2 linked regions of the Acidithiobacillus ferrooxidans ATCC 23270 genome follow. The protein of the gene in region 2 interacts with the protein of the main gene of each other region in a pairwise test. Links are inferred from orthologs where the notes say so. Each region holds a gene or a part of one and is shown on either strand. Other genes may lie near its edges. The genes, in order: leuS and ligA.

What was found.
Region 1: the proteins of ligA (region 2) and leuS interact in binary tests that used the Escherichia coli proteins (3 or more experiments, as listed by UniProt). The link is inferred for Acidithiobacillus ferrooxidans ATCC 23270 from one-to-one orthologs.

The regions. Positions count from the first base shown.
Region 1 is NC_011761.1:398,754-402,129, forward strand. What follows is about bases 44-3,101. They hold leuS (leucine--tRNA ligase), read right to left. Parts: upstream 2,777-3,101; coding sequence 311-2,776; downstream 44-310. Other genes in these bases: AFE_RS02160 (LPS-assembly lipoprotein LptE), read right to left, coding at 44-314; wrbA (NAD(P)H:quinone oxidoreductase), read left to right, coding at 3,033-3,101. In the rest of the region: more of AFE_RS02160, read right to left, coding at 1-43; more of wrbA, read left to right, coding at 3,102-3,376.
Region 2 is NC_011761.1:685,317-688,535, forward strand. The notes cover bases 69-2,969. They hold ligA (NAD-dependent DNA ligase LigA), read left to right. Parts: upstream 69-461; coding sequence 462-2,477; downstream 2,478-2,969. Other genes in these bases: AFE_RS03580 (histidinol-phosphatase), read right to left, coding at 69-345; atpC (ATP synthase F1 subunit epsilon), read left to right, coding at 2,480-2,969. In the rest of the region: more of AFE_RS03580, read right to left, coding at 1-68; more of atpC, read left to right, coding at 2,970-2,995; AFE_RS03595 (class I SAM-dependent methyltransferase), read left to right, coding at 3,012-3,219. UniProt on the Escherichia coli protein: DNA ligase that catalyzes the formation of phosphodiester linkages between 5'-phosphoryl and 3'-hydroxyl groups in double-stranded DNA using NAD as a coenzyme and as the energy source for the reaction.

The sequences.
Region 1 (3,376 bases), 290 kb from region 2 along the record:
TGGGCATGCAGGGTGTCGAGAAACTCCTGGGCGACGCCACTGCTCGGGCTGATGCTGATGATCCGCTGGCTGACATACGCATTGTCGATCCGGAGCAGCGGGCCGTCAGATCTGGCCCTGTTGCCGTCCCGCTGCAATTCGCGATGGACGGCCTCGGCCAGACTGCCTCCGGCGGGACCGCTGCCGACGACGCGCAACCCCGTCAGCCTGGGCGGAATGGTGGCCCCGGTCTGCAAATGAAAGCCGCAGCCGCCCAGGAGCAGCGCCAGCCCTGCCACCAGCCACCAGCGACGCCACTGCAATGTGTGGCTCATCCTGCCACCACGTTGACCAGACGACCGGGTACGATGATCACCTTGCGCACGGTTTTACCCTCCAGATGACGTTGCATGGCCGGATCGGCCAGTATGGCCTGCTCGACGTCGGCATGGTCCGCATCAGCGGGGAAATCCATGCGTTCGCGCAACTTGCCGTTGACCTGAATGACCAGTGTCACGGTATCGCAACGCAGAGCCCCGGCATCGGCCACGGGCCAGGGCGCATGGCTGATCACCCCGCTTTGCCCCATCTTTTGCCAAAGCACCTCGGCGATATGGGGCGCAAAGGGGGCCAGCAGCAGGGTCGATGCGCGCAGTCCTTCGCCCAGTACCGCCCGCAGGTCGGCCGGAGCATCCGCAGGGACCTTCATCAGGCTGTTGGTCAGTTCCATGATGGCAGCGATGGCGACATTGAAATGATAGCGCCCGTCCATATTGCGGCTGACCCGATCGATGCACTGATGCACCGCGCGGCGCAGGTCCACCGCCTCGGCAGAGAGTTCCGCGGGCACTGCCGGGGGCGTGGCGCCGTACTCGTGGACCAGACGCCAGAACCGGTTGAGGAAGCGGTAAGCACCTTCCACGGCGCTGTCCGACCACTCCAGATGCTGTTCCGGCGGCGCCGCGAAGAGAATAAAGAGGCGCGCGGTATCAGCCCCATAGCGGTCGATCAGGCCTTGCGGGTCCACCGTATTGCCCTTGGATTTGCTCATCTTGCTGCCGTCTTTGAGCACCATGCCCTGAGTCAGCAGATGGCGGAAGGGCTCATCGTGGGCGCCGTCGGCGGGCAGCAGGCCGACATCACGGAGCAGGCGGTTGAAGAAGCGGGCATAGAGCAGATGCAGCACTGCGTGCTCCACGCCACCGACATACTGATCCACCGGCAGCCAGTCGGCGGCGCGCTGGTCGAGCATCTGTCCCGCATCGGGGCAGGCGAAACGGGCGTAATACCAGGAGCTCTCCACGAAGGTGTCCATGGTGTCCGTTTCACGCCGGGCTGCGGCGCCACATTGGGGGCAGGCCACCTGGGTGAACTCGGGGTCGTCCAGCAGCGGCGAACGCGGGTCTTTGAGCTGGTAGTGGGTTGGCAGGATCACCGGCAGATCCCGCTCCGGCACCGGCACGACGCCACAGTGGGGGCAGTGGATCATGGGGATAGGCGTACCCCAGTAGCGTTGACGGGAGATGCCCCAATCGCGCAGACGGAAGTTGACTGTCTTCCGCCCCAGTCCCTTGGCGGCTACGGCCGCGGTGATACGGCTCTTGGCCTCTTCGTTGGCCAGGCCGTCGAAGGTCCCGGAGTTGAACAAGGTGCCGCCGCCGGTGTAGGCCTCCGTCATGATTGCGCCGTCGGTAGCGACAGCCTCGGACTGGATCACCGGGCGAATGGGCAGACCATATCTGCGCGCGAACTCAAAGTCCCGCTGATCATGGGCGGGCACACTCATCACCGCCCCTTCGCCATAACCCATGAGCACGAAATTGGCGGTCCAGACGGGTAGCTCCACGCCGGTAAGCGGATGCCGCACGCTCAGGCCGAGGGGATGCCCCTCCTTCTCCTGGGTTTCGATGCTGGCTTCGGAAACGGCGACATGGCGGCAGCGTTCGAGGAAGGCAGCGAGTTCAGCGCTGTTTTCTGCCGCCTGAATCGCCAGAGGATGTTCCGGCGCCACTGCCAGATAGGTCGCCCCCATCAGGGTGTCGGGACGGGTGGTGAAAACCTTGATGACCCCGTCACCAGCGGCCAGCGGGAAATGAATCTCGGCGCCCTCGGAGCGACCGATCCAGTTGCGCTGCATGGTCAGCACCTGCTCCGGCCAGCCCTCGCCCAGGGTGTCGAGGCCGGTCAGCAGTTCTTCGGCGTAGGCGGTGATGCGCAGGAAATACTGCACGATCTCCTTGCGCTCGACCGGAGCGCCGGAGCGCCAGCCGCAGCCGTCCACCACCTGCTCGTTGGCGAGGACGGTCTGGTCCACCGGGTCCCAGTTGACGGTGCTCAGCTTCTGGTAGACCAGCCCCTTCTCCCAGAGCTTCACGAACAGCCACTGCTCCCAGCGATAATAATCCGGCGTGCAGGTAGCGAACTCCCGCGACCAGTCGTAAGACAGGCCCAGCCGCTGCAATTGCCCGCGCATGTGGGCGATGTTGTCCATGGTCCACTGCGCCGGTGCCAAACCATGCTTGAGGGCCGCATTCTCCGCCGGCAGACCGAAGGCATCCCAGCCCATGGGCTGCATGACTTCTTTTCCCAGCATCCGCTGATAGCGGGCGATGGCGTCGGCGATGCTATAATTGCGCACATGCCCCATGTGCAATTGCCCCGAAGGGTAGGGGAACATGGCGAGGGCGTAGAATTTGTCTCCCGAGGGCGTCGCCGCGGCCTTGAAGGTCTGCTGATCGTGCCAGCGCTGCTGCACGGCGGCTTCGATCTCTTGGGGGGAGTAGACGGGAATTTCCATAAGTTTTTCTTGAACCGGATACCAGATGTGGCACAAAGGTTGCCATAGGCACGGGGGTGGCGCAATGGTGGACGGCCGCGTGCGGATGGCCCGCGAAGGTTTGTGGAGAAGGCGCTCGGTATGCATCCCACGCAGGATGGGACGGCATGGATTTCATGGTGGTTACTTCTCAGTACCTACTTTACAAAAGGAGTTGATGGCGGTCTATTAAGGGACAGACTCTTGTCTGGAATCCATACGCATAAGGAGGCGCCGAGTGAGCAGGATATTAGTGCTGTATCACAGTTTATGGGGGCACGTAGAGCAAATGGCCGAGGCGGAGGCAGAGGGCGCCCGCTCCGTGAGTGGGATTCAGGTGGATGTCCGGCGTGTCCCTGAGACTATGCCGGCTGAGACCCTGGCTGCGGTTCATGCCAAGACACATCAGGCGGCCCCGGAGGCCCACCCTGATGACCTTGCCAATTATGACGGCATCATTTTTGGCACTCCCACCCGTTTCGGTAACATGACCGGCCAGATGCGCAATTTTCTCGACCGCACCGGCAACCTCTGGCAGGAGGGCAGGTTGGTGGGCAAAGTCGGGAGTGTATTCGTGAGTAC
Region 2 (3,219 bases):
GCGATTGGTCGCAGTGATGATGACCAGGGTATCGCCCTGCCGGCGATGGTCCTCGATCAGGGCGCGGGCATGGTCGGAGATCATGGGCAGCACCCGCTCCTGCAGATATTCCCGGTGCCAGGTGTCGAGCAGCGCCCGGGGATGCGCCGCCAGGGGGGCCAACTGAAACTCCAGGAAGGCGTGAATATCCAATTCACCCGCCAGGTATTCCGCATAGAACTGATCATTCATGCGGTTGAAGCGCTCCGCATCGACAATGCCGCGGCTGGCGAGAAACTCCATCCAGGCATGGTCGGAGTCGCCGGAAAGCAGGGTGTTGTCGAGATCAAAAAGGGTGAGGGCCATGGGTTCTCCGTCCAGTCGAGAGGGCCGTAGCGAATACTCGTGAATTATACCAGAAAGTGTATTTGCGATATGCTGACGCAGCGAATATTTCCAGTTTTTTACAGAAGGAGCCGGCGGTGGAGCGGGTCAACCATACTGACTTCGAGCGTATTCAGCAATTGCGTGCGGAACTGGTGGCGGCCAATAACGCCTACTATCGGGAAGATTCGCCGACCCTGAGTGATGCCGAGTACGATGCGCGCCTGCGCGAACTGCGCACCCTGGAGGACCGTAATCCCCAATGGCAAAGCGCCGACTCTCCGACCCAGAGGGTCGGGGCGGCTCCGGTGGAGGTCTTTGGGGAAGTGCATTATGCCATACCCCTGACCTCTCTCGACAATGTGTTCGATCAAGACGGTTTTAGCGACTGGCTGGCGCGCGTGCAGAAGGGGCTCGGCCGCGAGGATGTTCCGCTCAGTGCTGAACCCAAGTTTGACGGTCTCTCGGTCAACATTCGCTACATCGAGGGTAAGCTGGTACAGGCTGGTACCCGTGGAGATGGCCAGACCGGTGAAGATGTCACCGCCAACGTCCGCACCATTCGCAACGTCCCCCTGCAACTGACAGGCAAGGACTGGCCGGAGCTGCTGGAAGTCCGTGGAGAGGTGGTCATCCCCGTGGCCGCTTTCCGGCGTCTGAATGGCGAGCGTCTGCGCGCCGGGGATAACCCCTTTGCCAACCCCCGCAATGCGGCGGCAGGCAGTCTGCGACAACTGGATTCCAGCGTAACGGCAAAGCGCCCCCTCGCGTACTTCCCCTGGGGATGGGGAGAAAGCAGCGTGCCACTGGGGAAAAGCCACATCGCGGTTATGGAACGCCTTTCTGCCTGGGGCTTCGAGGTGACCTCCTATCTGCGCGGTGTTCACGAACTCACGGAATGCCAACGCTATTTCAGCGAGATGCAGAAAATACGCGAAGGCATGCCTTTTGAAATAGACGGCCTCGTGTTCAAAGTTGACGATCTGCTCGCCAGGGAACAGTTGGGCTTCACCGCCCGCGCACCGCGTTGGGCCATTGCCTATAAATTTCCGGCGCACGAAGAGCGTACCGTGGTCGAAGATATCCTGGCTTCCGTAGGGCGCACCGGTGTGATTACTCCTGTGGCTGTCTTGAAGCCCGTGCAGGTGGGCGGCGTAACCGTGAGCCGCGCCAGCTTGCATAATCAGGATGAAGTGGATCGTAAGGATATTCGCGTGGGCGACACGGTGCTGGTACGCCGCGCCGGCGACGTGATCCCGGAAGTGGTCATGGTGATCAAAGAGGAGCGGCCGCCTGCGACACAACCCTGGCACATGCCGCAGCGTTGTCCGGTCTGCGGCTCGGAGGTCTTGCGCCTGGCCAACGAGTCGGCGCATCGTTGCATGGGCGGGCTGTACTGCCCGGCACAGCGGATGGGCGCCATTCGGCACTTTGCGTCGCGTCGGGCCATGGACATCCGGGGGCTGGGCGAAAAGCTCGTTGAGCAACTGGTCGGGCATGGTCTGGTGCACACCGTGGCCGATATCTACCATCTGGATGAAGCGGCTCTGTGCGGCTTGGAGCGCATGGCCAGCCGTTCGGCGCAAAAGCTCCTCGCCGAAATCGATCGCTCCCGCCATACCTCCTTGCCCCGTTTTCTCTACGCCCTGGGTATCCGTCAGGTTGGGGAGGGTACGGCCAAATCCCTGGCCATCTATTTCGGGGATCTGGACCCCCTGATGGCCGCAACACCGGAGCTTTTGCAGAACATTCCCGATGTAGGGCCTATCGTGGCGGAATCCGTTGCCCATTTTTTTGCCCAGCCCCATAACCGCGACGTCATTGCCGCCCTGCGCGCGGCAGGAGTACAGTGGGCTGTGGTCCAGCCGCAAAAAGGCGGGCGTTTTCAGGGTATGACCCTGGTGCTCACCGGAGCCTTGGACAACATGACCCGGGAAGAGGCCAAAACCGCCATAGAAAACGCGGGCGGGAAAGTCAGCGGTTCCGTGTCGGCCAAAACAAGCTATGTGGTAGTCGGCAAGGATCCCGGCAGTAAGGCCGAAAAGGCCGCAAAGCTGGGTGTGAAACAGCTTACCGAGGCGCAATTTTTGGCGATGTTTTCAGAAAAGGAATGACCATGCAGCAGAACAGAACATTCCGCTTGAATGTTGTCGATGTCCACGGCGAAGTCTACACCGGTATGGCGCGTTTTGTGGCGGTGCCGGCGGAACTGGGTGAGATCGGTATTCTGCCGGGGCATGCGCCCCTGCTGTCCGGGCTGCGGCCCGGCGAGTTACGCATTACCCAGCCAGACGGCCAGACGCAGATTCTTTTTCTGGAGGGTGGAATGCTGGAGATTCAACCCGATATCGTAACCATCCTCGCCGATGCCAGCCTGCGGATTGCGGATATCGATATTCACGAAAGCAGGGAACGCATCAAGGACGCACAAAGTACGCTGGCGAAACGTGCGGTTCCGGCGATGGATTTTGCCCGCGCCGAACTGGAATTGCAGCGGGAAGTGGCAAAATTGCATGCGTACCAGCGCTACCAGATACAGGAGCAACGGGGTGGCGGTACGGGCAATTATCATTGGGAGCGCCCGGCTTTGCAGAATGTGCCGAAGGTGAACGTGCAGGAACTGGAGGATTGACGGCTCCGGGCCGGGTATGGGGCCGATGGACGCCGCCGCCTATGACGCCTGGTATGATACCCCTCGCGGGCGCTGGATCGGCATGGCGGAGTTCCGCCTGCTTTCCAGGCTCCTGCAGACGCAGCCGGGGAACACACTTCTGGACGTGGGCTGTGGTACCGGCTGGTTCACCCGCCGCTTTGCCGAAGAGGGCCTCCTCGTCACTGGCCTGGATCCCAACCCGG